One region of the Mesorhizobium sp. P2_E10 genome, then DNA from elsewhere that is predicted to be linked to it. Evidence: predicted binding sites of a transcription regulator. Region 1 holds the regulator's gene; the other holds the start of a gene.
What was found. The regulator PhoB, encoded in region 1, activates phosphate uptake and scavenging genes when phosphate is short. The targets are predictions, from matches to a motif close to TGTCATNNANCTGTCAT.
Positions count from the first base shown of each region.

Region 2: the regulator PhoB is predicted to act here: its motif matches at 7,466-7,482, upstream of phnC (phosphonate ABC transporter ATP-binding protein).

Region 1 is NZ_JBFUEK010000006.1:263,675-278,623, forward strand. Features, by position in the region: gene AC1D0N_RS18470 (substrate-binding domain-containing protein) at 1-238, shown strand, start outside; gene pstC (phosphate ABC transporter permease subunit PstC) at 334-1,794, shown strand; gene pstA (phosphate ABC transporter permease PstA) at 1,791-3,107, shown strand; gene pstB (phosphate ABC transporter ATP-binding protein PstB) at 3,125-3,949, shown strand; gene phoU (phosphate signaling complex protein PhoU) at 3,991-4,698, shown strand; gene phoB (phosphate regulon transcriptional regulator PhoB) at 4,718-5,407, shown strand; gene AC1D0N_RS18500 (ROK family protein) at 5,746-6,993, opposite strand; gene xylF (D-xylose ABC transporter substrate-binding protein) at 7,266-8,306, shown strand; gene AC1D0N_RS18510 (sugar ABC transporter permease) at 8,458-9,789, shown strand; gene AC1D0N_RS18515 (ATP-binding cassette domain-containing protein) at 9,803-10,600, shown strand; gene AC1D0N_RS18520 (CHASE domain-containing protein) at 10,784-12,406, shown strand; gene AC1D0N_RS18525 (YMGG-like glycine zipper-containing protein) at 12,497-12,739, opposite strand; gene AC1D0N_RS18530 (hypothetical protein) at 12,823-13,149, opposite strand; gene AC1D0N_RS18535 (hypothetical protein) at 13,265-13,447, opposite strand; gene AC1D0N_RS18540 (sensor histidine kinase) at 13,609-14,643, opposite strand; gene AC1D0N_RS18545 (DUF1328 domain-containing protein) at 14,816-14,949, opposite strand, start outside.
Region 2 is NZ_JBFUEK010000012.1:72,059-87,007, reverse strand. Features, by position in the region: gene phnF (phosphonate metabolism transcriptional regulator PhnF) at 225-974, opposite strand; gene phnG (phosphonate C-P lyase system protein PhnG) at 1,093-1,554, shown strand; gene phnH (phosphonate C-P lyase system protein PhnH) at 1,554-2,165, shown strand; gene AC1D0N_RS25155 (carbon-phosphorus lyase complex subunit) at 2,167-3,279, shown strand; gene AC1D0N_RS25150 (alpha-D-ribose 1-methylphosphonate 5-phosphate C-P-lyase PhnJ) at 3,276-4,169, shown strand; gene phnK (phosphonate C-P lyase system protein PhnK) at 4,166-4,942, shown strand; gene phnL (phosphonate C-P lyase system protein PhnL) at 4,945-5,652, shown strand; gene AC1D0N_RS25135 (DapH/DapD/GlmU-related protein) at 5,649-6,263, shown strand; gene AC1D0N_RS25130 (DUF1868 domain-containing protein) at 6,706-7,416, shown strand; gene phnC (phosphonate ABC transporter ATP-binding protein) at 7,555-8,412, shown strand; gene phnD (phosphonate ABC transporter substrate-binding protein) at 8,513-9,421, shown strand; gene phnE (phosphonate ABC transporter, permease protein PhnE) at 9,477-10,433, shown strand; gene phnE (phosphonate ABC transporter, permease protein PhnE) at 10,436-11,803, shown strand; gene AC1D0N_RS25105 (sugar phosphate isomerase/epimerase family protein) at 11,945-12,796, opposite strand; gene AC1D0N_RS25100 (Gfo/Idh/MocA family protein) at 12,870-14,060, opposite strand; gene AC1D0N_RS25095 (sugar phosphate isomerase/epimerase family protein) at 14,121-14,949, opposite strand, start outside.

The sequences.
Region 1 (14,949 bases):
CGTGCCTTCGACCGCGACCATCGCCAGCGGCGAGTATCCGGTGTCGCGCCCGCTGTTCTTCTACGTGAAGAAGGCGCATCTCGGCGTCGTTCCCGGCCTCAAGGAATATGTCGAGTTCTTCCTTGACGACCAGATGGTCGGCCCGGAAAGCCCGCTCGCCGAATACGGCCTCGTTGCGGCTCCCGACGCAGAGCGTCAGGCCCAGCGTGACGCATTCGCCGCCGGGAAGACGATGTAATCAGCTACCGAACCAGGGCGCGGGCCAAGTCCGCGCCCTGGTTTCGTCGCCTGCCGCAATGGCGGCGGCGCTTTGAATTTTCCTTGGGGTGGGTGATGTCGTCCTTGCTCGTACTCGCCATTATCGTTGCCATAGGCCTGGTTGCGTTCTTTATCGGCCGGCAGCGTGCTTCCGCTCAGGACAATGGCACGGTGAAGCCGCATTCGCGCGCCCACTATCACGGCTGGTGGGCCTTCCTGCTCGCCGTTCTGCCCGCCCTTTTGCTGCTCGCCGTCTGGAACGTCGGCTCTTCGGTCTATCTCGACCGTCACATTCACGCCGCCTTGCCCGAGCGGACCGCCGACAGCAAGGTTGCCAGCGAGGCGCTGGACGTCAGCCTGGTAAAGAGCCTCGCCAAGGGCTTGCGCCAGCTCGACGCGAACACCGCACTGCCAGCCACTTTCGCCGAACTGCAGCCGATGCTCGCCGCCAAGGGCGTGGCGCTGGCGACCGACACGCAGGACTACATGATCCCGATCGCCGTCGAGGCGAACGCCGTGCAGAACCGGCTCGGCCTGTTTGGCGCAATTATCACCTTCGCCTTGTCGATCGCCGGCGCCTTCTATGCGCTGAGGCAGATCGCGCCGCGCGCCAGGGCGCGCAACAATGTCGAGAGGCTGATGCTGTGGGGGCTGCTTGCCGCCTCCACCATCGCCATCCTGACCACGGTTGGCATCGTGCTCTCCATGCTGTTCCAGACGATCACCTTTTTCGAAAGCGTGTCGCCGGCGAGTTTCTTCTTCGGCACGGTCTGGGATCCGCGTTTTTCCGCTGCCGGTTCGGGCGGCAGCCAGGGCCAGTTCGGCCTGATCCCGCTGCTTGCCGGCACGCTCTATATCGCAGCGGTCGCGCTCGTTGTCGCGGTGCCGATCGGGCTGATGTCGGCGGTCTACATGGCCGAATATGCAACGCCCCGGCTGCGCTCTGTGGTCAAGCCGGCGCTGGAGCTGCTCGCCGGCATACCGACCATCGTCTACGGCATCTTCGCGGTGGTCACGCTCGGGCCTTTCCTGCGCGATCTCTCCGCGGCGCTGACCGGCGGTTCGCCCTTCATCCAGGGCCAGAGTATCTTCACCGCCGGCCTGGTCATGGGCGTCATGCTGATCCCGGTCGTGTCTTCGCTGTCCGATGACATCATCACCGCGGTGCCGCGCGCCATGCGCGACGGCTCGCTCGGCCTCGGCGCGACCCGCTCCGAGACGATCAAGCGCGTCATCCTGCCGGCGGCACTTCCCGGCATCGTCGGCGCCATCCTGTTGACCGCTTCGCGCGCCATCGGCGAGACGATGATCGTCGTGCTGGCGGCTGGCGTCGCCGCCAATCTGACCATCAACCCGTTCGAGGCGATGACGACCATCACCGTCAAGATCGTCAACCAGCTCACCGGCGATCTCGAGTTCAATTCACCGCAGACGCTGGTCGCCTTCGCGCTCGGCCTGACGCTGTTCGCGCTGACGCTGGTGATGAATATCGTCGCGCTCTACATCGTGCGCAAATACCGGGAGCAGTACGAATGACCGACATTCCCATGGACACGATGGTCCGGGCCGCCGCTCATCCGCGCCGCGACATCGGCCTCAAGGCCCGCTATGCCGCCGAACGCCGCTTCCGCATCTATGGCATGCTGGCGATTTCCGTCGGCCTCGCCTTCCTGGCCATCATCCTCGTCACCATCGTCTCGAAGGGCTACACCGCCTTCTGGCAGACGACGGTGTCGCTGCCGGTCAACTTCGACGCGAAGGTGATCGATCCCGGCAACAAGCGCGCCACCGATCCGAACGTGCTGATCAAGGCGAACTATCCCAAGCTCGCCGAATACGCGCTGATCGCCAAGCTCGGCATTTCTCCCGACGACAAGCCGGCGATCAAGCAGCTCAAGGGCTTCCTGTCCGAAGGCGCGCGCGTCCAGCTGCGCGACATCGTCGCCGCCGATCCGTCGGTCATCGGCACGACGCGTGACGTCAACATCCTGGCTGCCGCCAATCTCGACTCGGCCTTCAAGGGCCAGATCGACCTCGGCGTCGAGGAAGCGCGCCGCAAGGTTTCCGACCAGCAGATCGCCTGGATGAACAAGCTGAAGGCGGACGGCGTGATGGCCGAGCACTTCAACACCGGCCTGTTCACCTACGGAGCTTCCAGCCGTCCGGAAACATCCGGCATGGGCGTGGCGATCATCGGCTCGCTCTACATGATGGTGATCGTGCTTTTGCTGGCGCTGCCGATCGGCGTCGCCGCCTCCATCTATCTGGAGGAATTCGCCAAGAAGAACCGGTTCACCGACCTGATCGAGGTCAACATCAACAATCTGGCCGCGGTGCCGTCGATCGTCTTCGGCCTTCTCGGCCTTGCCGTCTTCATCAACTTCCTCGGCATGCCGCGCTCGGCCGCTTTCGTCGGCGGCCTGGTGCTGACGCTGATGACGCTGCCGACGATCATCATCGCGACGCGCGCGGCACTGGCCGCCGTGCCGCCGTCGATCCGCGCGGCAGCGCTTGGTCTTGGCGCTTCCAAGATGCAGATGGTGTTCCAGCATATACTGCCGCTAGCCGCCCCCGGCATTCTCACCGGCACCATCATCGGCCTGGCGCGCGCGCTCGGCGAAACCGCGCCGCTGCTCTTGATCGGTATGGTCGCCTTCGTTGCCGACTATCCGAAGACACCTTTCGATCCGGCGACGGCGCTGCCGGTGCAGATCTACCTGTGGGCGAACGAGGCCGAACGCGCCTTCGTCGAACGCATGTCCGGCGCCATCATCATCCTGCTGGTCTTCCTCATGGCCATGAACATCACCGCGATCGTGCTTCGGCGCCGGTTCGAGCGGCGCTGGTAGAAAAAAGGCATTTTGGTATGAACATCATGACCGAACAGTCCCTTGAAAACGCTGTGGGCGATAAAATGAACGCCAAGTCGAACGAAGTGATCAAGATGCGCGGCGACAAGGTCGGCGTGTTCTACGGCGAGAAGCAGGCGTTGTTCGACGTCAATCTCGACGTGCGCCTCAACCAGGTGACGGCGCTGATCGGCCCGTCGGGCTGCGGCAAGTCGACCTTCCTGCGCTGCCTCAACCGCATGAACGACACCATCGATTCGGCGCGGGTGACCGGCAAGATCACGCTGGACGAAGAGGATATCTACGACAAGAGCATCGACGTCGTCGAGCTCAGGGCGCGCGTCGGCATGGTGTTCCAGAAGCCCAATCCGTTCCCGAAGTCGATCTACGAGAACGTCGCCTACGGCCCGCGCATCCACGGACTGGCCAAGCGCAAGGCCGACATGGATCAGATCGTCGAGTCGAGCCTGAAGAAGGCGGCGATCTGGAACGAGGTCAAGGATCGCTTGCAGGAGCCCGGCACCGGCCTTTCCGGCGGCCAGCAGCAGCGTCTGTGCATCGCGCGCGCCATTGCCGTGTCGCCCGAGGTGATCCTGATGGACGAGCCCTGCTCGGCGCTCGATCCGATCGCCACCGCCCGTGTCGAGGAACTGATCGACGAACTGCGCCAGAACTACACGATCGTCATCGTCACCCACTCGATGCAGCAGGCGGCGCGCGTGTCGCAGCGCACGGCGATGTTCCATCTCGGCTATCTCGTCGAGGAGGGCGCCACCGACAAGATGTTCACCAATCCCGACGACAAGCGCACCCAGGACTACATCACAGGCCGGTTCGGCTGAGCGGTTCCGGCAGCGAAGTTTCAGGCACGAGGACGAGGATCATGGGTGAACATACCGTCGCATCTTTCGATGAAGAGTTGGGGCAGATCAGCAAGCTGATCCGCGACATGGGCGATCTCGCCGGCTCGATGGTCAGCGGCTCGACCAAGGCGCTGCTCAATTCGGACAACGCCCTGGCGCAGCGCGTCGTCTCCGACGACGCCATCATGGATGCGCGCCAGCGCGAGCTGGACGACCGCGCCATCACGCTGATCGCCAAGCGCCAGCCGATGGCCAACGATTTGCGCGCAGTGGTCGGCTCGATCCGCATGGCCGGCGACCTCGAGCGCATCGGCGACCTGGCCAAGAACATCGCCAAGCGCGTCGGCACCGTCGGCCTCAGCGTCACGCCGCGCGACCTGTCGCATTCCATCGATGCGATGGCCCAACTGGTGCTCATCCAGGTGCAAGGGGTGGTCGAGGAATACGCCGCCGCCGATGCGGCAGCGCTCGCCAAGCTCAGAAACGACGACGAGCGCATCGACGTCAAATACACCTCGGTGTTCCGCGAGCTTTTGACCTACATGATGGAAGACCCGCGCAACATCACCGCCTGCACGCATCTGTTGTTCTGCGCCAAGAACCTCGAACGCATCGGCGACCATGTGACCAACATCGCCGAAAATGCATATTATGTTTTGACCGGCTCGCAATTGCCCGCCAATCGTCCGAAGCAGGACGAGACGGCGATGTCCGCGCCGGCGGCATGACGACAAAGGTGACCAGTCGATGATCGCGCCACGCATCATGGTGGTGGAGGACGAGGAGCCGCTAGGCGTGCTCCTCCGCTACAATCTCGAATCCGAAGGTTACCAGGTCGAGGTGGTGACGCGCGGCGACGAGGCCGAAATCCGCTTGCAGGAAAACGTGCCCGACCTGCTGGTGCTGGACTGGATGGTGCCGTCGGTTTCCGGCATCGAGCTGTGCCGGCGCCTGAGGATGCGGCCCGAAACCGAGCGGCTGCCGATCATCATGCTGACCGCGCGCGGCGAAGAGAGCGACCGCGTGCGCGGCCTGTCGACCGGCGCCGACGATTATCTGGTCAAGCCGTTCTCGACGCCGGAATTCATGGCCAGGGTCAAGGCGCTGCTGCGCCGCGCCAAGCCGGAAGTCCTGTCCAGTGTGCTCAAGGTCGGCGACATAGTGCTCGACCGCGAATCGCACCGGGTCTATCGCAAGAAGAGCGAGATCCGGCTCGGGCCGACAGAATTCCGGCTGCTCGAGTTCATGATGCGGCATCCCGGCCGGGTGTTCTCGCGCAGCCAGTTGCTCGACAATGTCTGGGGCGAGACGATCTATATCGACGAGCGCACGGTCGACGTCCATGTCGGGCGGCTGCGCAAGGCGGTCAACAATGGCCGCATGCCCGACGTCATCCGCACCATCCGCGGGGCGGGCTACGCGATCCGCGAAGACTAGGTCCCTCGGCGCGGAAGCGTTTATTGGTTGAATGCGTCCACTCCCGGACCTCACGCGTCGATGATTGGCTCAGCCCGCTCATGGCTTCGTCATCCTTGGGCGAAGCAAGGAGCGTAGCGACGCGGCGCAGACCCAAGGATCCATGCCGCGACCTCAAGGCGTTGCTACTGTGCAGAATTCTGCCCCGTTGAATTCTTTGACCGATTTCACGGCATGGATCCCAGGGTCTCCGCGACGGAGCTTCGCTCCTGCTTCGCCCTGGGATGACGACGTTGGGACGGCTTCGGCCAATCTCCAAAGTCGGCGACAATCTGCGGCATCAATGATTGACGTCGTCCTCAGGCCACGTCTTTCCCGATAGCGCCAGCCCGTGCCTGCCCGCCCGGCGCGAAGATCTCCTGGTCGACGAAGCTCAGTGCCCGCATGGCGCAGCCTTCGCGGATCAGCGGCAATTCGTTCGGTTCGGTGTCGAAGGAGATCGATTTCGAGTGCTGGCCGCCGGCGGTCTGGGCGATGGCCTCGCGCAGCGCCGGTTCGATCAGGTCGAAGGCGGCGGCGCTGACGCCGACCATGGCGACCGGCGCGGGATCGATCAGCGCAAAAAGACTGCCGAGGCCGAAGCCGAGCGCTTCGCCGGCCTTGCGGTAGGCCTCGCGCTCCGGCCCGTCTTTCTCGCGTGCCGCGACGGCGAGCGCCCGCATGTCGGCGTCGCTGACATCGGCGACCGGCTCGGCGTCCTCGCCCAATTGCCTGGCGTTGCGCCAGATGGCGTAGTTGCCGGCATAGGCCTCGACGCAGCCGCGCCGCCCGCAACGGCACAGCGCCCCGCCCGGGCGATGGATCATGTGGCCGAACTCGCCGCCCGATGAATGGGTGCCGGTGAACAGCTCGCCCTTCAGCACCAGTCCCATGCCGATGCCGTGCGACAAAAGGATGGCGATGAAATCGTCGTGGTAGCGGACCGGATCGCGCCACTGCAGCGCCACCGCCATCATGTTGCAGTCGTTTTCCATGGTGGCCGGAATGCCGAATTCGCCTTCCAGTATGTCGGCGAAGGCGATGTCGGTCTGCGGCGTGATCGGCGACCACAGCATGGCGCGGGCGTGCGAATCGGTGATGCCTTGGATGCCCATAGCAATGCGGGCAACGCTGTGGGTGTCGAGGTCGGGATCCTCGAGCCGACGCCTGACTATGGCGACACATTCGCCGATCAGTTCGTCGCGCGGCATGGTCAGCGTGTCCAGCCGGCGCTGCTCTTCGGCCACCACCTGGCCGGCGTAGTCGATGACAGCGACGGAAAGGAAATTCAGCGACAGCACCACGGTCATCACAGCGGCGGCTTCCGGATTGAGTCCGAGACCGACTTGCGGCCGACCGCGTTTCAGCGAAACCGGCTCGCTGGCCTTGCTCTCGGCCAGGATGCCTTCCCCGATCAGGTCGGCGGAGATCGCCGATATGGTGGAGTGGCTGAGGCCGGTGGTCGCGGCGATCTCGGTCCGCGACGGCTGGCCGGCGCGGCGCACGGCCGAAAGCACCATCGCCCGGTTGCGGCGGCGCAAATCGTCGTGGCGGATTCCAACCGACATCTTTCTTGCTTTCCTCCCGGTCGTCCCCGCGGCCTCTCATGATATTGAAGGCAGTCGGTGACACCAGCCAAATATTGGCAGAAGCCGGCAGGCCTGTCATTATTTATTGCGAGTCTCGAAAAAAAGTCAGTGACACATCAAAATCCATCAGAATCGATGTTGACAGCGCTCCGGCGTTGGATCAGTATTTTTTCGAGGCTCGAAAAAATAGAGCCTTTGTGCCGGCCTTCGGGCCAGTTTGGTCGCGCCGCACGCGGCGCAGGGAGGATACAATGAAAAGATTCACAGCCGCCATCCTGGCGGGTGTCGCCATGTCGCTGACGCTGGCGTCGGTCGCACAGGCGAAGGACAAGGTCATTGGCGTTTCGTGGTCGAACTTCCAGGAAGAGCGTTGGAAGACCGATGAAGCGGCGATGAAGACGGCGATCGAGGCCGCCGGCGACAAGTACATCTCCGCCGACGCGCAGTCCAATCCCGGCAAGCAGCTTACCGATGTCGAGAGCCTGATTTCGCAGGGCGCCAACGCGCTGATCATCCTTGCGCAGGATGCATCGGCCATCGGCCCGGCGGTGCAGAAGGCGCTGGACGAAGGCATTCCGGTCGTCGGCTATGACCGTCTGATCGAGAACAAGGATGTCTTCTACCTGACCTTCGACAACAAGGAAGTCGGCCGCATGCAGGCCCGCGAAGTGTTCAAGGCCAAGCCGGAAGGCAACTACGTCTTCATCAAGGGCTCGGGTGCCGATCCGAATGCCGATTTCCTGTTCGCCGGCTCGATGGAAGTGCTGAAGGAAGCCATCGACGGCGGCAAGATCAAGAATGTCGGTGAGGCCTATACGGACGGCTGGCTGCCTGCCAACGCCCAGAAGAACATGGAACAGTTCCTGACCGCCAACGACAACAAGGTCGATGCGGTGGTTGCAGCTAATGACGGCACCGCCGGCGGCGTTGTCGCCGCGCTGACGGCGCAGGGCTTGGCCGGAACCGTACCGGTGTCGGGCCAGGACGGCGACCACGCCGCGCTGAACCGCATCGCACTCGGCACGCAGACCGTGTCGGTGTGGAAGGACGCGCGCGAACTCGGCAAGAACGCCGCCGAGATCGCTTCGCAGCTCGCCGACGGCAAGAAGACCGGCGACATTGCCGGCGCCAAGGACTTCACCACGCCTGGCGGCAACACCGTCAAGTCGCTGTTCCTGACCCCGGTTGCCATAACCAAGGACAACCTCAACGTCGTCATCGACGCCGGCTGGATCAAGAAGGACGAAGTCTGCGCCGGCGTCACTGCCGGCAGCGTTGCGGCCTGCAACTAAAACCGGACCGCTATCGGTTCCAAATCTCGGCGCCGCGGCCCAAAAGCCGCGGCGTTTCTCAAGGGGCTTTCCGCTTCAAATGACCGCGGAAAGCAAATAGCATCCATGTTTCCGGCATCCGCGCCAGACGGCAAACCGGTGGGAGGATAGCATGACCGACACGACCTCTAATCAGCCGGTCGCCAGCACTGCCGCGGACCGGGCGCGTGCATCCGAACTCAGCGCCGTCGGGCGGTTCCTCAGGGCTACCGAGCTCGACACGCGCATGCTCGGCATGGTCGGCGCGCTGCTGGTCATCTGGGTCGGCATCCATATCCTGTCGGGCGGGCTTTTCCTGACGCCGCGCAATCTGTGGAACCTGTCGGTGCAGACCTCCTCGGTCGCGATCATGGCGACCGGCATGGTGCTGGTCATCGTCATGCGCAACATCGACCTTTCGGTCGGCTCCGTCGAAGGCGTGATCGGTATGATCATGGGCGTGGCGCAGGCCGAATTCCTCATTCGCGTCATCGGCTTCCAGCTTGGAAATCCCTGGCTCTGGATCATCGCGCTGGCCGTCGGCGTGGTGCTTGGTCTGCTGATCGGCGCGTTCCAGGGCTTCATCATCGCCTATATGGAGGTTCCGGCCTTCATCGTGACGCTGGGCGGCCTGCTGGTCTGGCGCGGCATGGCATGGCTGATCACCAGCGGGCGCACGGTCGCGCCGCTCGATGCCACTTTTCAGCTGATGGGCGGCGGACCGCGCGGCTCGATCGGCGCCACCGCCAGCTGGATCGTCGGCGTGGTCGCTTGTGCGGCGGTTGCCTTCGCGCTGCTCAACGGCCGCTCGCAGCGCAAGCGGTTCAGCTTTCCGCTGCGCCCCGTCTGGGCCGAGACCTTGCTTGGCGTGGTCGCTTGCGCGGCCATCCTCGGCGCCGTCTGGATCGCCAATTCCTATCCATGGCCAATCGGCATCGTGCGCCAGTATGCGCAGCAGAACGGCATCACTCTTCCCGAAGGCGGGCTGTTTATCGCGCACGGCATCGCTATACCGGTGCTGATGGCGGTGACTGTCGGCATCAGCATGACCTTCATTACCAAGCGCACGCGTTTCGGCCGCTATGTCTTTGCTATCGGCGGCAATCCGGAGGCAGCCGAACTCGCCGGCATCAACACGCGCTGGGTGACCATGAAAGTGTTCATGATCATGGGCGTGCTGGCGGCCATCAGTGCGGCGATCTCGTCGGCCCGCCTCAATGCGTCGACCAATGCGTTGGGCACGCTGGACGAGCTGCTGGTCATCGCCGCCGCCGTCATCGGCGGCACGTCGCTGGCCGGCGGCGCCGGAACGGTGATGGGCGCCATGCTCGGCGCGCTGCTGATGCAGTCGCTGCAATCCGGCATGGTGCTGCTCGGCATCGATTCGCCGCTGCAGAGCATCGTCGTCGGCGCGGTGCTGGTCATCGCCGTCTGGCTCGACACCGTCTACCGCAAGCGCGTCTAGGGGAGGAATGACGATGGAAAAAACCGCTCCTACGGGCACTGCGCTGATCGACATGCGCAACATCTCGATCGCCTTCGGCGGCATTCGCGCCGTCGACGATGCCTCCATCGATCTTTTCCCGGGCGAGGTCGTGGCGCTGCTCGGCCATAACGGCGCCGGCAAGTCGACCTTGATCAAGATCCTTTCCGGCGCCTACAAGCGCGATGCGGGCCAGATCTTCGTCAACGGTCAGGAGGCTGCGATCTCCAACCCGCGCGATGCCAAGAAATACGGCATCGAAACCATCTACCAGACACTGGCGCTGGCCGACAATGTCGACGCTGCCGCCAATCTGTTCCTCGGCCGTGAGCTGATGACCGGCTGGGGCACGCTCGACGATGTCGCCATGGAAGCCGAGGCACGCAAGGTGATGGGCCGGCTCAATCCCCGCTTCCAGCGCTTCAAGGAGCCGGTGATCAAGCTGTCGGGCGGCCAGCGCCAGTCGGTGGCGATCGCGCGCGCCATCCTGTTCAACGCCCGCATCCTGATCATGGACGAGCCGACGGCGGCACTCGGGCCGCAGGAAACGGCGCAGGTCGGCGAACTGGTCAAGCAGCTCAAGGCCGACGGCATCGGCATCTTCCTCATCAGCCATGACATTCATGACGTGTTCGAACTCGCTGACCGGGTCTGCGTGATGAAGAACGGCCAGGTCGTCGGCACGGCGCGCACCACCGATGTGACCCAGGACGAGGTGCTCGGCATGATTATCCTGGGCAAATGCCCACCCGGGGCCATTCCCGGGCCTGGCGCGCTGAAGATCGCAGCATAGGCTATTATCTGGTTCGGCCATGATCTGTTCCGAAAACCGGTTTCCACTTTTCGGGATCATGATCTGATAAGCCGGCTAACCATAGGCAATCGATAGGCCAACTCTCACGATGGTTTGTCCTCGCCATTGTGTTGGCGCGGTGACATGCCATAAAGGTCCCGAATCCATGGGCCGCAACATCCGTTGAAGAAGTTCTTCCCGATCGTCGCCTTTGTCGCCGTCGCGCTGATCAGCCTGACGATGGCGGGATTTGCCTATTTCGCCACGCAGGAGGCGGCGCGGATCAAATTCGAGGCGGCCGCGGACGACGCGCTCAACCGGATCGAGAGCCGCATCGATCTGCATCTGTCGCTGCTGCGCTCAACCCAGGCGCTGTTTGACGCCCGGAATGGCGACATTTCGCAAGCAGAGTTCAAGGCATTCTTCAACGCGCTCGATGTCGACACCAATTTCGCCGGCCTGCGCGGCATCGGTTTTCTCAGACTGGCGAAGGCGGGTGACGAGGCGGCGGTCGAGCGCGACATACTGCACGACCATGGCGTCGCCCATGCAGTCTATCCCGATACGACGCAGCCTTGGCGCACGCCCATCTTCATGTTCGAACCGCTGGACCCGTCCAACCAGTCGAGCATCGGTTATGACATGTTCACCGAACCGGTGCGCCGGGCGGCGATCGAAAAGGCGATGGCCGATGACCAGCAGCATGCGAGCGGGCTCATCCAGCTCGGCCAGGGCACGGGTGCTGCGCAGACCTTTACCGGCTTCCTGGTTTTTGTGCGGCTCAATGTCGAAACCGCGCCCGACGTCATCAATGCGTCGAGATCGTCGACGGCGGGTTTACTCTATGCCGCCTTCCGCGCCCGCGATCTGTTCCAGATCGCGCTCAGCCGGACGCCGCTGCTGCCGGTCAATACCGAAATCTATGACGGCAAGGCGGAGGCCGGCGCTCTCCTGTTCCGATCGGAAACGCCGCCGGTCGCAACCCTGGGCGACAGGCTGCTGGTGACGCGCCAGATCACCGTGGCCGGCCGGCCATGGACCGTCCTGTTTCGGCCGACAAGCGCCTTCTCGCAGCCCTCCTCGCGCGCCATTCCGGTGATGCTCGGCCTGTTCGGCCTGCTGCTGGCAGGCACAATTGCGCTGGTGGCGCGCTATCAGGAGCGGGCCTATGACGCCAAGTCGCTGCTGCACGAAACGACCGAGAAGAGCTTGCTCGAAAAGGATCTGATGCTGCAGGAGATGAAGCATCGCATCAAGAACTCGATCACGCGGGTGCTGGCGATCGCACGCCAGACGGCGTCGCGGGCCACCGACGTCAACGAATTCTCGGCATCCTTTTCGGCCCGGCTGCAGGCGATGGCGGCGTCGCAGGACATGCTGACGCGCTCGCGTTGGCAGAAAGCCGATCTCGGCGATCTCTTACGCATCGAACTTGGCCAGGTGTTCGGCAAGGAGCTTCCGGAAGGCGTCTTGTCGGGGCCACAGGTTCTGCTCGACGAGACGACGACGCAGGCGCTGGGCCTGACTTTTCACGAGCTGGCGACGAACGCGCTGAAATATGGCGAGGCTGGCAATTCGGTTGGCGCGCTCAAGGTCGACTGGTCGGTTAACGGGCGCGGACGCGACCGTACGCTGGCGCTCAACTGGCGCGAGGCCGGGCAAAAGAAGCTGGAAGCACCTGTCGAGACCGGCTTCGGCACAAAACTGATCGATCTCAATGTCACGCGCGAATTGCGTGGCACGATCAGGCGCGATTTCCGTGCTGACGGATTGAAAGTGGAAATCAGGATTCCGCTGTCGGACTGAAACGCCGCCACGGGCGGTTCGAATACTCAAACAAACGGAGACCGGACCAGCCGGTCTCCGCCTTGATTGCTTGACGCGCTTTGAAGCGGATCAGCAGCGAGCCGTGTAGAGATGGCCGCGGTTGTCGCGATACTGGCAATAACCATTGCGCAGGTTGCGCACCAGCAGGCCGGAACCAGCACCGACAGCCGCGCCGATGAGCGCGCCTTTGGTGCCGCCGATCAGACCGCCGGCCACGGCGCCGACACCGGCGCCAACGCCGACATCCCGCTCGGTCGTGCTGCAACCGCTGACCGCAACCACGGCAACCATGGCAATAATCAATTTCCGCATAGAGTCTCTCCTCACTTGTGTCCTCACTTTAGTAAGCTCCAGCCGCCATTTAGCATGAAATGACGGCCTTTGCCCGCTCGAATTTATTGTTGGCGAACAGAGTCTTTTTCGGGGCGCGCGCCGTTCGATGCAACCATAAGGTTGGAAATCGCCAACGAAGCGTCCAGCGTTCCGTCCGGACGCACGTTCCAGACAATTTGATCGTAGTCGTCTTCCAGCGCCGGATCGACGGCAAGACATTTGGCGACGACGTGCTGGGCCTGACCCTGTACGTCGCCCAAGGCGAACGGCCGCTCGGCGGTGCATTCGTCAGCCGTCTCGAAGACGCTGACCGGCACCGGCAGTTCGCGGCACTCGGTCATGGTGTTCGAACAGCCGATGACCAGCAGCAAGGCGGCAATATGTTCCATGGCGACAATCCTCTCGCCATAGCAACGGCCCACATCGTTCAAAGTTCCTGCGCTTGCGGCCAAGTGCATGAATAATTGGAAGGATGCGGGCTTGGGGTCAGGTCAACGGTGGAGATCAGCTCAACTGGAATGCCGCGATCAGCACGATGACCGCGACCAGCGCGACAATAGCGAGGCGAAGCGCCGTATGGGAAACATGGAGCGAGGGGGCGGCCGATGGGTCAAGATCCTGAAATCCGCTCATCGAGATGCGGGCGGCCTGCTCCAGTCTGTTCATATCGGCAACCGTCAACTTCATTCCTCCCATACTGCGCTGCAAGCCGTAGCCGAAACGTTCGAGGCATCGGCAAGTTCCAGCGGTACCTGGGAAGTACAGCATCGGACTTTATGGTGAACAGTCGGTTAAGGATCGGCGCTGCCGTCGGCCGCGGCATTTCTGGCAAGCTGGCTGTTATGCGCTCACTCGGTCTCGAAATTGCCGTGCGGAACGACAAGCCGGTATTCCAGACGGCCGCCGCTGATTTCAAGGGTCGCTGTGCCGTTCAATGATGTCGGCACGACGCGCTCGAGCGCAACGCTGCCAAAGCGCTTTTCGTTGCGTTGATTGTCGTTGGCGCCGACGGCTTCGGTCCAGGTCAGCGACAAAGCCGGCCTGGCGGCGGAACCGGGCGTCAGGCTGGCCGTCACCTCGACGAAGCCATCCGGTCGCGACAAGGCGCCGTAACTCACCGAATTGACGGCGAGTTCATGCATCGCCAGACCGATATGCAAAGCTGCATTGGGGTTGAGATAGGGGTTTTCACCCTGGAAACGCAGGCTGCGCGCCGGATCGGCGCCGTAGCGGCCAACCTGGCCGGAGACGAGTTCGCGAAGGGCGGCACCGCGCCAGTTGGACGACGTCACCAGATCCTGGGAAGAGGCCAACGACTGCAGCCGGCCGCGAAAACGCGTGAGGAAATCGCCAAGCGTCTCGGAATAACGGCCGGTCTGGGTGGCAATGCTCTGGATGATGGCCAACAGGTTTTTCGAGCGGTGGCTGACCTCGCGCAACAGCGTCTTCAGCGTCTGCTCGCGGCGCTTCTGCTCGGTCGTTTCAACCATGGTGGTGACGACGCCTTGCACGTCACCGCCATCGCCATGATCGGCATCGATCCACACCTGGAACCAGCGGACGCCGTCGTCGGCGGGAACACTGAGCTCAAGCCGTTCGGCATTGCCGGATGCGATGACATTGCGTTTGGCGGCGCCGATGCGTTCAGCCTGTGCCGGCGGCAATATGCCGTTGCTGTCGGCGGTATCGGCGGCCCATGGCGCGCGCATGTTGCGCGCCCATACCGTCTTCATTTCGCGGTCCTGGTAGAGAACTGAAATGCCGGCATTGTGCAGTGCATGGAGAAGGGCGCGGCCAAGCTGCATGCCGCTTTCGGCGGGATGCAAAGCGATGACCTCGTCACTCTGGCCGCTGTTGGTCATGTCTCCGGCTCGGGAACGCATCAATCACCTGTCCACCCAACTCAGGGCTGAACGGTTCATTGCGCAATGGGTTCCCTCATGCAGTTGTCCGGCCCCCTTAAAGCGGTCCGCCGGGCGGTGTCCGTTGAAGGACCCCGCCCGGCGGTGGCTGGAAACCGTTTGAGGGGTGCGGCTTCCAGTGTCCGGTCGCGCCTTACGAGGCCCGTCTGAACAGGCCGGCGAGAAGCGAAATGACCAGGAAGGCGAGAAAGATGAAGAACAATATCTGCGCGATACCGGCCGAGGTGCCGGCGATGCCGCCGAAACCAAGCGCGCCGGCTATGATCG
Region 2 (14,949 bases), on a different contig from region 1:
GATCGACGGGGTAGAGGAATGGCGCGAGCCTATTGCAGCCAACGCTCTCTCAATCACTTCCTCCTTCTCCCTCCGCCACGAGGGCTCCCTTCCTCTCCCTCCGGAGGGGGGAGAGGGGGCTCGGCGAAGCCGAGACGGAGTGGGGGAAGACGGTCCTCAAACGCCAAGTCCCTGACAAATGACCGCGACCGAGATGGTCTGATATCAGACTAAGGCCGGCACACTCAAAGCGCCGACAGCTTCAGCTCCACCCGCTCGGCTGGAAAGCGAGACTCGGAAAATTGGATCGGCTTTCCGTTGGGCGTGACGTTGACGGCCACCGTGACCAGCACGATGGCGCCCGGCTGCAGGTCGAGGTCGGCAAGATCGGCCGCATCGGCGTGGCGCGCCGACAGAACGGTCGATTGCCGGAGATAGTCGTCTATGCCGAAGCGGGCCAGCGACACAGTGATCGAACCGGTCTCCGCCATCGCGGCATCGATGCCGGCAAAGCGTTTGGCGTCAAACCAGGTGGTCGCCCGTGACACCGGCCGGCCGTCGGCCTCGCCGCGTGTCTCCAACCTGATCACCTGGGCGCCCTTGGCCAGCCCAAGCCCCTCGGCGACACGCTGGCTCGCCGGCTCGACCGATGAGGCGAGCAGCACGATATGCCGCTCCGATGCCTGCCCCTGCAGGCCTTCCGAAAAGCGGGTGCGCGCGCCGATCGGATAGGACAGCCGCTTGCGCGACAGCACGAAGGTGCCACGCCCCTGCTCTGCCCTGAGCACGCCGTCCTGCACCAGGGCTGATATGGCGCTGCGCACCGTGTGGCGGTTGACACCGTAGCGTTCGGCCAGCGCCACTTCCGGCGGCAGCGCGGCATTCTCGGCAAAATCGCCCAAGGCGATCGAATGCAGGATCTGGTCGGCGATCTGCCGCCACAACGAGACGCCGCTGCGCCGCTCGATGCTATCAGCCATTTGCTGCCCGACCATTTGCACCCCGATCTTTCGCCCTGTCATCCACCCGTCATGGACAGGCGTTAGATAATAGATATAATTTGTATAGATGTCTATATCACTAGACAAATATGCACGAACAGGAGCAGCGGCCATGCGAGGACAGGAAGCGCGCGATCAGGCTGAGCGCAAAGCCGTCATGGCAACGCTGGCGCAGGCAAGCGGCGATGACATCGTCCGCCTCTGGAACGCGGCCGGTCTGCCCGCGGAAGCCGAACTTTTGCGCGGTCCCGAGACCGGCCTGGTCACCGTACGCGGCCGCATCGGCGGCGGTGGCGCCCCCTTCAATGTTGGTGAAGCCACCGTCACCCGCGCCACGGTGCGGCTGGCCTCCGGACAGGTCGGCCATTGCTACGCGCTCGGCCGTGACAAGCAGAAGGCGAGGCTCGCGGCCATCGCCGATGCGCTCTGGCAGGATTCTGCCCACCGCGACAATGTTCAGACCAAACTCATCGCCCCGCTACAGGCGGCTCTAAGCGAAGCGCGCGAAAAACGCCGCGCCGAGACGGCGGCAACGAAGGTGGATTTCTTCACCATGGTGCGCGGAGAAGACTGATGGACATTGCAACCCAGTCGATCGATGGCGGCTTCGCCGATCCGGTGTTCAATGCGCAGACCGTGTTCCGTGCCGTGATGGATGCGATGGCGCGGCCGGGCACAGTGCAGCCCTTGCCGGCCTTTGCCCGCCCGCCGGCGCCATTGTCGGCCACCGCCGGCGCCATCGCGCTGGCGCTGTGCGACAACGACACGCCGCTCTGGCTCGATCCTGCCTTGCAGGCCGCCGCGGCGGTCAAATCCTGGCTCGGCTTCCACTCAGGCGCGCCCGTGGCCAACACGCCGGCCGACGCGCATTTCGCGTTGATTTCGGCACCGGCCGAGATGATGTCGCTCGACGGTTTTTCGCAAGGCTCCCAGGACTATCCCGACCGCTCCACCACGCTGATCCTGCAGGTGAGCGATCTCATCTCGGGCACTTCGCTTCTGCTCGCAGGCCCCGGCATTGAGACGACGGCGACCATCGCACCGGCGCAGATACCACGCCATTTCGTCGAACAATGGAAGCAGAACAATCAGCGTTTTCCACGCGGCGTTGACCTCGTCCTGGCCACGCCGGACGGCATCGCCTGCCTGCCGCGCACCACGCGCATCAAGACGATGGAGGCGTAGCATGTATGTCGCGGTAAAAGGTGGCGAAGCGGCCATCGCCAACGCCCACAGACTGCTTGCCGATCGCCGGCGCGGCGATCGTTCGGTACCCGCACTTCGCCTCGACCAGATCGTCGAGCAACTGGCGCTTGGCGTCGACCGGGTGATGAGCGAAGGCTCGCTCTACGACCGGGAGTTGGCGGCGCTCGCCATCGTCCAGGCGCGCGGCGATATGATCGAGGCCATCTTTCTCGTACGCGCCTATCGCACCACGCTGCCGCGCTTCGGCTACACCAGGGCCATCGACACCGCCACGATGCTGGTCGAGCGGCGCGTGTCGGCGACCTACAAGGACCTGCCCGGCGGCCAGCTGCTTGGGCCCACCTTCGACTACACCCACCGGCTGCTCGATCCCGAACTGGCCGCAGGCGCCGATGTCGATGAGCCGCTGCAGCGCGCCGGCGAGGCGGAAGCCATGCCGCGCGTCTCGGCGATCCTCGCCCGCGAGGGCCTGATCGAGCCGGATGGCGACATGCCGCAGGACCATGTCCCCGGCGACATCACCCGCGAGCCGCTGGAGTTCCCGATGGCGCGCGACATCCGCCTGCAGGCGCTGTCGCGCGGCGACGAGGGTTTTTTGCTGGCGCTCGGCTATTCCACCCAGCGCGGCTATGCCCGCAACCATCCCTTTGTCGGTGAGATCCGCATCGGCGAGGTCGAACTGGAGCTCGACGTGCCGGAACTGCCCTTCGCGGTGCCGCTCGGCAGCGTCCGCGTCACCGAGTGCCAGATGGTCAACCAGTTCAAAGGCTCGGCCAAGGCGCCGCCGCAATTCACCCGCGGCTATGGCCTCGTCTTCGGCCAGAGCGAGCGCAAGGCGATGGCCATGGCGCTCTGCGACCGCGCGCTTCGCGCAACCGAACTCGGCGAGGATGTCGTCGCGGCAGCCCAGGACGAAGAGTTCGTTATCTCGCATTCCGACAATGTCCAGGCGACCGGCTTCGTCGAGCATTTGAAGCTGCCCCACTATGTCGACTTCCAGGCCGAACTCGACCTCGTGCGTCGCATGCGCGCCGAGTACGAGGCACGTGAAAACCCCGGCATGATGGACGAAAAGAAGGAGGCAGCGGAATGAGCACGCAACCGACCGACATCGCCGCCTACAACTTCGCCTATCTCGATGAACAGACCAAACGGATGATCCGCCGGGCGATCCTCAAGGGCATCGCCATCCCCGGCTATCAGGTGCCGTTCGCCTCGCGCGAGATGCCGATGCCTTATGGCTGGGGCACCGGGGGCGTCCAGGTCACCGCTTCGATCATCGGCCCCGACGACGTGCTGAAGGTCATCGACCAGGGTGCCGATGACACCACCAACGCTGTTTCGATCCGCGCCTTCTTCAGGAAGGTCGCCAATGTCGCTGTGACCACCGACACCGCCAGCGCCACCATTATCCAGACCCGCCACCGCATCCCCGAACATCCACTCAGCGCCGGCCAGGTGCTGGTCTATCAAGTGCCGATCCCCGAGCCGCTGCGCTTCCTCGAGCCGCGCGAGACCGAAACGCGCAAAATGCATGCGCTGGAAGAATATGGCCTGATGCATGTGAAGCTCTACGAGGACATCGCCAGACACGGCCGCATCGCCACCACCTATGCCTATCCGGTCAAGGTCGAGGGGCGCTATGTGATGGACCCGTCGCCGACGCCGAAATTCGACAATCCCAAGATGCACCAGTCGCCGGCTTTGCAATTGTTTGGCGCCGGCCGCGAAAAGCGTATCTACGCGCTGCCGCCCTTCACCGATGTCGTCAGCCTCGACTTCGAGGATCACCCTTTCGAGGTGCAGACCTTCGACCAGCCCTGCGCGCTGTGCGCCGCCGAAAACGTCTATCTCGACGAGGTCATTCTCGACGACCATGGCGGCCACATGTTCGTCTGCTCCGACACAGACCATTGCGAGAAGCGGCGCGAAGAAGGCCATCGCGGTCACCTCACACCCGAGATGATGGAGCCGGCGCAGTGACCGACGAACCGCTGTTGCGCGTTTCCGCGCTGTCCAAATTCTACGGCTCGCGCGTCGGCTGCGAGAACGTCACCTTCGACCTCTGGCCGGGCGAGGTGCTGGCCGTGGTCGGCGAATCCGGCTCCGGCAAGACGACGTTGCTCAACTGCCTGTCGACGCGGCTGCTGCCCTCTTCCGGCACCGCCAGCTACCGCATGCGCGACGGCCAGTTCCGCGAACTCTACCGCATGAGCGAGGCCGAGCGCCGTTTCTTGATGCGCACCGACTGGGGCTTTGTCCATCAGAATCCGGCGGATGGGCTGCGCATGACGGTTTCGGCCGGCGCCAATGTCGGCGAGCGGCTGATGGCGGTCGGCGACCGCCACTATGGCAAGATCCGCGCTACCGCGGTCGACTGGCTGTCGCGCGTCGAGATCGACGAGGATCGCATCGACGACGAACCCCGCGCCTTTTCGGGCGGCATGCGCCAGCGCCTGCAGATCGCCCGCAACCTCGTCACCGGGCCGCGCCTTGTGTTCATGGACGAGCCGACCGGCGGCCTCGACGTTTCGGTACAGGCGCGCCTGCTGGATCTCTTGCGCGGCCTCGTCACCGATCTCGGTCTCGCCGCCATCGTCGTCACCCACGACCTCGCCGTGGCGCGGCTTTTGTCGCAGCGCATGATGGTGATGAAGGACGGGCGCGTCGTCGAAAGCGGCCTCACCGACCGCGTCCTCGACGATCCGCGCGCGCCCTACACCCAATTGCTCGTTTCCTCGATCTTGCAGGTGTGACGATGCCGACCCCTCTCGTTGTCTCCGATGTCGCAAAAAGCTTCACCATGCATCTGCGCGACGGCATCAAACTGCCTGTCGTCGCCGGCGTCTCGTTTTCGATCCGGGCCGGCGAATGCGCCGTGCTCGGCGGCCCCTCCGGCGCCGGCAAGAGCTCGATCCTGAAAATGCTCTACGGCAACTATGCCGTCGACGAGGGCCAGATCATCGTCCAGCACGATGCCGGACTCATCGATCTCGCCACCGCCAGCCCGCGCACCGTGCTTGCGGTGCGCCGGCAAACGATCGGCTATGTCAGCCAGTTCCTGCGCACCGTGCCGCGCGTCTCCGCCCTCGATGTCGTCGCCGAACCGCTGGTTGAGCACGGCGAGGAGCGCGAGGCAGCGAGAGGCAAGGCACGCGCGCTGCTGGCGCAGCTCAACCTGCCCGAAAAACTCTGGGCACTGCCGCCGGCGACGTTTTCCGGCGGAGAGCAGCAGCGCGTCAACATCGCGCGCGGCTTCATCACCGAACATCCGATCCTGCTGCTCGATGAGCCGACCGCTTCGCTCGACGCCAGGAACCGCGACGTCGTGATCGAACTCATCGCCGCCAAGAAGGCGGCGGGCGTCGCTCTGCTCGGCATTTTCCATGACCACGACGTGCGCGAAGCGGTGGCCGACCGCATCATCGACGTGACCAGTTTCGCTGCCGGAAAAATCGCCGCATGACTAGGAAATTGTCGGAAGCGCCGCTGGTCCACGCGACGGCGCAAGTCGAGAATTCGACCCTCGGCCGCTGGACCGAGATCGCCGACCGCAGCCGGGTTTCGGAAAGCATCCTTGGCGACTATTCCTACATGATGCAGGACTGCGCCGTCTGGTGCACGACAATCGGCAAATTCTCCAATATCGCGGCCAGCGTGCGCATCAACGCCACCAACCATCCGACCTGGCGGCCGACGCTGCATCACTTCACCTACCGCGCCTCCGACTATTGGGACGACGCTGAGCATGAGAGCGAATTCTTCGCCCAGCGGCGTGCCAAGCGCGTCACCATCGGCCACGACACCTGGCTCGGTCACGGCTCGACCATCCTGCCCGGCGTCACCGTTGGCGATGGCGCGGCGGTCGGCGCCGGTGCGGTGGTGTCGAGGGATGTCGCCCCCTACACCATCGTCGGCGGCGTGCCGGCAAAACCGATCCGCGAACGCTTCGATCGCCGCACCGCCGAACGCTACCAGGCGCTCGCCTGGTGGGACTGGGACCATGCAAGGCTGCGCGCCGCCCTCGACGATTTTCGCTCGCTTGAGGCTGAGGCTTTCCTGGAGAAGTATAGCTGATCAAGCGACATTCACGGCCGTTTCGTGCTTCAACAAATTACCATTGAAAGATAGCGCGTGTAACAACACGAATATTTTCGAAAGGGCTTAATGTCCCAGCAATAGATGCCGACTAGTCATAGCCTATGGGCAACGGTCAGCAATTTTTGTTAGTGGTTCTCTGCATCGGAATTACGCTGGTCGCGCTTGGGCTTTTGATCGTGGTGCGCGGTATCTACCGGCGGAGAGAAGCTGGTCCCGGTGCGGTGATCGTGGCGACGCTCTTTGGATTGGCTCTATTAGCGGCTGGGCTCGTAATCCTCTTCGTATTGTTTGTCGCTAGTAACATGGGCTGCTTCAACTGCTAACAGATTGGACGATCCGTCTGTCAGGTGATCGATCCGGCCTTCACACCCCTGACACAGGACTCAGACAGGAGGCCATCTCCCCCAAGGAGATCGCTATGCTCGACACCATCAGACCCTCGCTTGCCGGATTCTTTGCCGGCTCCAATCCGACCGTCCCGGCGCATCTTGGCACGCGCTACGACACGTCGGGCAATTTCCTGACCGAGCCTGGCAACACCGTCGTCAGCCATCTGATCAGCGGATCGCCGTCCGAGGCTGTCGTACTTGCCGTGCGCAGCAAGATGCGCGCGATGCCGGACGCCGACCGGCTGGCCTTCACCCCTGTCTCCAGCCTGCACATGACGCTGTTCCAGGGCATCATCGAACATCGCCGCCGGCTTCCCTACTGGCCGCAGGATGTGCCCCTCGACACCAGCATCGACGACATGACCCGCCTTTGCCTGGAGCGCCTGAATGGGTTCGACGGAAAGGGCGCGTTCAAGGTCAAGGTCGTTGAGGTCGTGCCGACCGGCCTGACCGTTGCCGGCGCAACGGACGAAGACAAGGCCATCATGCGCGCCTGGCGCGATGCGCTGTCGGTGCCGTTCGGTTACCGCCACCCCGATCACGACGCTTACGTCTTCCACATCACCTTCGCCTACCAGATCCGCCGCCTCGCCGACGACAGGGCGGCCGCATGGCAGGACCTGTTCGATGACTGCCTCTCGCTCTTCACCAGGCAGGCGCCGGTGATCGAGCTCAGGCCGCCGGCATTCTGCAGCTTCAGCGACATGAGGCATTTCGAGGAGCTGCTGATCCTGGGCTGACCGCTGCGGATCGATCGCCTGACGCCACGTCTGTGGGCGGTAACAAAACTGACATCAATCCGACACCGCAGGTTCACGGCGCTGCGCTAGCGAGGGTTAACAGACCTTCAACTGCGACTGGACTGGAACGTGCCCCCCATGTCAGCAAGCTCAGCCACGCTTGAAATCCGCGGCGTTACCCGCCGATTTGGCAAGAACACCGCCGTCAGCGCGGTCGCCCTGTCGATCCCGCCGGGTCAGATGGTCGGCATTATCGGTCGTTCGGGCGCCGGCAAATCGACCCTTCTTCGCATGATCAACCGTCTCATCGACCCCAGCCAGGGGTCGATTTTTTTTGACGGCGCCGAGGTTTCCAGCCTGCGCGGTTCGCCGCTGCGGCGCTGGCAGCGCGACTGCGCCATGATTTTCCAGCAGTTCAACCTGGTGCCGCGCCTCGATGTGCTGACGAACGTGCTGCTCGGCAAGCTCAATCACCGCTCGACCATGACCAACCTTTTCGGCATGTTCTCCCGCGCCGAGTGCGCCGAGGCCGTCGCCGCCCTTGAACGCCTCGACATCGCCCGCACCGCGCTGCAGCCGGCCGGCACGCTTTCCGGTGGCCAGCAGCAGCGCGTCGCCATCGCCCGCGCCATGATGCAGCAGCCGAAGGTGATCCTCGCCGACGAACCGATCGCCTCGCTCGATCCGCTCAACGCCAAGGTGGTGATGGATTCGCTGCAGGACATCAATCTGCGCGAAGGCATCACCGTCATCACCAATCTGCACACGCTGGATACGGCGCGCAGCTATTGCAACCGCATCATCGGCATGGCCGCTGGCAAGGTCGTGTTCGACGGTCCGCCGGAGGACCTCAACCGCGAGGCGGTGCGCGTGGTCTACGGCGCCGACAGCAATGGCGGCGAAATCTCCGAGGCCATCACCTCGACCAGCGTCATCATCAAGCAAAAAATCGCCGCATCCGCCGGACCGCTCGAGCCAGCCTTTTCTGGCTACTAATCCAACAAAGAGCGACCGGGATCGCCAGCCTGCGTCAAAGGCACCTGTCAAAATTCGAACGCATCCGGCGCGACGCCGGGATCAACAGGAGAGACATCAAATGTTCAGGAAGATGGTTTTTGGCGCCGTTTCGTTGTTTGCCATCGCGGCCAGCGCCGCCCACGCCGCCGATATCAAGGAATTCCGCGTCGGCATCCTTGGCGGCGAGAACGAAACCGACCGGTTGCGAAACTACCAGTGCCTCGCCGATCATCTGAAGACCGAATTCGGCTTCGAAAAAGTGTCGCTGTTCCCGGCCGCCGACTATGATGGCGTCATCCAGGGCTTGCTTGGCGGCACGCTCGATTTCGCCGAGCTTGGTGCTTCCGGCTACGCCAGTATCGCTCTCAAGGACCCGAAGGCGGTCACCCCCATCCTCACCACCCAGCAGACCGACGGCGCCACCGGCTATTATTCGATCGGCCTGGCGCTCAAGACGTCCGGCATCACCGACATCAAGTCGGCCAAGGGCAAGAAGCTCGGCTACGCCGATCCGGACTCGACCTCGGGCTACCTGATCCCACTGACCCAGATCCCGAAGGACACCGGCGCCTCGAACGAAGCCTTCTTCGCCTCCACGCAGTTCAATGGCGGCCATGAGAACAACATCCTCGCCGTCCGCGACGGCAAGGTCGACGTGGCGGTGGACGATTCCTCGGGCATCGGCGACTTCAAGAACGGCTACACCTCCGGCACCTTCCACAAGGAAGTCGCCAAGGGCGCCGTCGACCCCAACGACTTCGTCGAAGTCTGGCGTTCCGGCCTGATCCCGAACGGCCCGCTGGTCGTTCGCACCGAGCTCGGCACTGAGATGACCACCAAACTCGCCAACTTCTTCACCGATCTGCCGAAGAAGGACAAGGCTTGCTTCGAAGGCGTCGAAGGCGGCGATTTCACCGGCTACGTGCCGGTGAAGCCGGACTTCTACAACGTCATCGTCGAAGCCCGCAAAGCCGCGATCGGCGGTTGACGGCAATTCAGGAAGGGCGGCGCATCCAGCGCCGCCCTTTTTGCATGTTCCGGTCATGACCATCTCAGCAACAATCCATTCAGACGCGACCCGCCGGACCGCTGACGCATGGCGGCGCCAGACGTCCTTGCGCCGGCTTTACACCGCCATCGGCATCGGCCTGCTGCTGGTCGCCATGCTCGGCACCATGTGGTTCGCCGACGAGGCCAATGCCGGCCACTTCTTCGACCGGCTGCCGCACATACTGGACTTCCTCAGCTGGCTCATCCCCAAGGACTGGTACGATGTCTGGCGGGCGCTGTTCGACGTCGCCTCGCCGCATGATACCGGCACCCAGGAATTCAATTTTCCGCTCGGACGCGTCTATGTCTGGGGCGGCTTCTACATCCCCGAATATTTCGAGCTGATGCTGACCACGGTCAACACGGCATTGGTCGCGACCTTCATCGGCTTCATCTTTGCAGTGCCGTTCTCCTTCATCGCGGCGCGCAATCTGACGCCGAGCCCGGCGCTCAGGCTCGTCGTCAAGCGCTTCATGGAATTGCTGCGCGCCTTCCCGGAGATTGTCATCGCAGGCCTGTTCGCGGCCATCGTCTCGGTCGGCCCGGTCGCCGCCATCATCGCCATCGGCCTGCATTCGATCGGCGCGCTCGGCAAGCTGTTCTACGAGATCAATGAGAACGTCGACATGCGCGCCGAGGAGGGCCTGAGGGCGGTCGGCGCCAACTGGTTCGAGCGCGTGCGTTTCGCCGCGTTGCCGCAGGTGCTGCCCAATTTCATGTCCTATACGCTGCTTCGGATCGAGATCAACGTGCGCATCTCGACCATCATCGGCGCCGTCGGCGGCGGCGGCATCGGCGAGGAGTTGAAGCTCTCGATCTCGCGCGGCTTCGGCGCCAAGACGCTGGCGCTGGTGCTGCTGCTGTTCACTACCATCTTCATCGTCGATCAGTTCTCCGCCTGGCTGCGCCGCAAGCTGGTCGGCGAGCAGGCCTTCATGATGGGGGCCTAACCATGGCCACGATGACCGCCGACGAGATGCTGTCGATCGAGCAACGCTTCCCGCAAGTGTTCCAACGGCCCTTGTACAAGCGCTTCGGCCCGCTGTTTCTGTTCGCCGGCATCCTGCTCTATCTCGTCTATGCCTTGTGGTTCTTCAGCCTGCCGCAAGTGCTGAAGGAATCGCACTGGGAGCGCCTGCCGCTCTTCCTGACGCAGTGGATCAGCTATGATCTGCAGCCTGAATTCCGTCTCGACCAGCCTCAGATCACGCCAAAGTACCCGCGCTTCTCCGCCCTTGGCGAGAATCCCAAGCCGGACTGGGTGGTCACCAACGCGGATGGCTCCTTCACCGTCCTGATCGACGGCGCGGCGAAATCCGTCACCTTCGACAAGACCCAAGCCACGATTGTTGCCAATGGCCAGACGGTCCCGGTGTCGCTGACTGGCGGCAAGCCGGTGATTTCTGGCGAGGTGCCCGACTGGATCACCGCGCATTACGACGAGGTCGTCGCCAAGATGGGCTTTGCCGGCGAGGTGCGCGTGACCGTCGATCGCGTCAAGGTTCGCAAACGCTTCCTTGGCTGGGCGAACTTCGTATTCGACACCCGCTCGCCCTTCTTCGGCAAATCGGCCGGTGAAGTGATCTCGCTGATCTGGTCCGGGCCAGAACTCAAGCCGGGCACCTCGAACCTTGCACTGGCCGGCGACAACATCTGGAACAATGCCCAGTGGCAGCATGGCGACGTCTGGACAAAGCTGTTTCAGACCATAGTCATGGCGTTTCTCGGCACGCTTCTGGGCGGCATCGTCGCCTTCCCGCTCGCCTTCTTCGCCGCCCGCAACATCACGCCGAGCGGACTGCTCAGCCAGGGGCTCAAGCGCTTCTTCGACTTCATGCGCTCGGTCGACATGCTGATCTGGGCGCTGTTCTTCACCCGTGCCTTCGGCCCCGGCCCGTTGGCCGGCAGTGCCGCGATCTTCTTCACCGAGATCGGCACGTTGGGAAAAACCTATTCGGAGGCGCTCGAAAACATCGACGACAAGCCGCGCGAGGGCATCCAGTCGACCGGCGCCAACGGTCTTTTGGTGCAACGCTACGGGGTGCTGCCGGAAGTGATCCCCGTCTTCATCAGCCAGACGCTCTACCAGTGGGAATCCAACACCAGGGGCGCCACGATCATCGGCGCCGTTGGCGCCGGTGGCATCGGCCTGAAACTCTGGGAAGCGATGCGCACCAATTCCAACTGGGCCAACGTCTTCTACATGGTGCTGCTGATCCTGCTCGTCGTCTTCGTCTTCGACAACATTTCGAATTTCCTGCGCCGGAGGTTGAGCCGGACGATCCATGACTACAACAGGATCCAGGCTGAGCAGGGGTAGCCTTGTGACGCAGAAGCGCAGGCATCGTCTCGCCGGCGCCTAAGGGTCGACCCCCACTCCGTCGAGCTTCGCTCGACGGAGTGGGGAACCGCCTGGCAACCGTTGCGAACGCAAAAAGAAAATGAACCAGGCGCAGGGCGCCTAAGCCGCCCTCTTCCACCCATCCCTGATATGCTTGTACCCCTCCCGATAAACCGCCTCCGGCGTCTCAGCAAAATCGCGCCACACCTTGGTCGCCGCCGCCAAATCCTTGAGCGACCGTCCGAACGCCTCGATCGTCAGCCAGTCGTCATAGCCACTCTTGCGGATGGCCGAGAACGTTTCGTTCCACGGAATGTTGCCGCGTCCCGGCACGCCGCGATCATTTTCCGATATGTGAATATGCACGACATTCTTGCGGTGCTTCGCATAGGCGCCGATCGGGTCGGCCTCCTCGATGTTGGCGTGGAACGTATCGTACATCGCCTTGATGTGCGGCCGGTCGATGGCGTCGATGTGCTCCGACAGATCAGCCAACGTGTTGAGCAGATAGCACTCGAAGCGGTTGAGCGCCTCCAGCCCGATGGTGACGTTCTTCTTGCCGGCGTGGTCGGCGATGGCGCGTTGCGAGGCGACCGAGCGCTTCTTCTCGGCCGCCGTCGGCCCGCTGCCGGAAAAGGCGCCGAGCGTCGAATGCAGCGGGCCGCTCAGCTTGCTGGCGCCGAGCGCCTGGGCGCAGTCGATCGCCCATTTCATGTACGTGATGCCGGCCTTGCGGGTCGCCGCATCCGCCGAGATCAGGTTCATCGCCGGATCGCCCATGGCTGACACGGCGGTGCGTTGCAGCCCGATGCGGTCGAGCAGGTCGCCGAGCTTCTTGTAGTCGTCCGGCGTGCCTGAGAAAACCGGTATCTCGACGCCGTCAAAGCCGGTCGCCTTGATGTCCCTGAGCAACGGCTCGTGCTTCTTCGACACCGCCGTCGTCCACAAGAACATGCACATGCCGATTTTCATCGACGCCCCCTCCCCATGTGACGGCGCGCCGGCTGTTCCCGCCGGTTGCGCCATGTCCCTTTCAGCCGCGCGTTTAGAGTTTGGTCCACGCCCCATTCTTCTTCGACGACTTCACGCAGGCTTCGATGAAGGCCATGCCTTCAACGCCGTCCTGGATGGTCGGGAAGACGACATCCTTGCCCGGCTTGCCGCCCTTCTTGCGTGCCGCGCGGATGGCGCGGGCCGCCTCCTGGTAGATGTTGGCAAAGCCTTCGAGATAGCCTTCAGGATGGCCTGACGGCACGCGGCTGACGCGCCCGGCCACCGGCAGCGCCCCGGCGCCGTTTCGGGTGAGCAACTGCTTCGGCTGGCCGAATGGCGTGTACCAGAGATAGTTCGGATCGGCCTGCACCCATTCCAGCCCGCCCTTGGAGCCGTAGATGCGCAGTTTCAGCCCGTTCTCATGACCGGGCGCCACCTGGCTGGCCCAGATCATGCCCTTGGCCGGGTGCGCCTTGCCGACCGGCTTGAAGCGCAGCAGCGCGTTGACGTTGTCGTCGAGCTGCCGCCCCGGCACGAAGGCGTCGAGATCGGCCGACAGCGAATCGAGCTCCAGCCCGGAGACGAAGCGCGCCAGATTGTAGGCGTGCGTGCCGATGTCGCCGAGCGCACCGCCGGCGCCGGCCTGTTTCGGGTCGGAGCGCCAGGCAGCCTGCTTCTGGCCGGTGGCTGCAAGATCCTCGGTCAGCCAGTCCTGCGGATATTCCGACTGCACGATACGGATGTCGCCGAGCACGCCCTTGGCCACCATCTCGCGCGCCTGGCGGATCATCGGATAGGCGGTGTAGTTGTGCGTCAGCACGAACACCTTGCCGGTCTTTTCGACCACAGCCGCAAGCTTCTTCGCTTCGGCAAGGGTCGTTGCCAATGGCTTGTCGCAGATGACGTGAATGCCGGCTTCGAGAAACGCCTTGGCCGCCGGCACATGCACGTTGTTTGGGGTGACGATGGCCACCGCCTCGATGCCATCGGGACGCTTGGCCTCGGCCTTGGCCATCTCGGCGTAGGAGCCATAGCTGCGAGCGGGATCGAGCCCGAGTTCGGCGGCCGAGGCCTTGGCGCGCTCCGGGTTCGCCGACAGCGCGCCGGCGACCAGCACGAAGTCATTGTCCATGCGCGCCGCGATCCGGTGCACAGCGCCGATGAAGGCCCCTTGCCCGCCGCCGACCATGCCGTAGCGGATCGGGCCGCCGCCTCCCGTTTCCGATTTCGATGCGCCGACCATGTTTGTCTCCCTCGTCTCGTGCGTTCTGCTTTTGGCGTTTGCTGCTGCCGGCGAAGCCGGTCAGATCCCCATCATGGCGCGCAGCAGCTTCTTGTCCGTGGTGCCGCCGGCAAAATCATCGAATGCCCTTTCCGTCACGCGGATGATGTGATGCTGGATGAAAGGCGCCCCTTCGGCCGCACCGTCTTCAGGATGCTTCAGGCAGCACTCCCATTCCAGCACTGCCCAGGAATCATAATTGTACTGCGTCAGCTTGGAGAAGATGCCGCCGAAATCCACTTGCCCGTCGCCGAGCGAACGGAAGCGTCCGGCCCGGTTGGTCCAGCTCTGATAGCCGGAATAGACGCCTTGTCGCCCCGTCGGATTGAACTCGGCGTCCTTGACGTGGAACGCCTTGATACGCTCGTGATAGATGTCGATGAATTCGAGATAGTCGAGCTGCTGCAAGAGGAAGTGCGACGGGTCGTAGTTGATGTTGCAGCGTTTGTGACCGCCGACCGCGTCGAGGAACATCTCGAAGGTGGCGCCGTCGAACACGTCCTCACAGGGGTGAATCTCGTAGCCGACATCAACGCCATTATCCTCATAGACATCGAGGATCGGCTTCCAGCGTTTGCCGAGCTCGCCAAAGGCCTCCTCGATCAGTCCGGCGGGCCGCTGCGGGAAGGGATAGAGGTAAGGGAAAGCCAGCGAGCCGGTGAACGACACCGAAGCATTCAGTCCGAGATTGCGCGATGCCTTGGCGCCGAACTTCATCTGCTCGACCGCCCATTTCTGCCGTGCCTTCGGATTGTTGTGCACCGAGGCCGGCGCGAAGCCATCCATCTGCGCGTCATAGGCCGGATGCACCGCCACCAACTGCCCCTGCAGATGCGTCGACAGTTCGGTG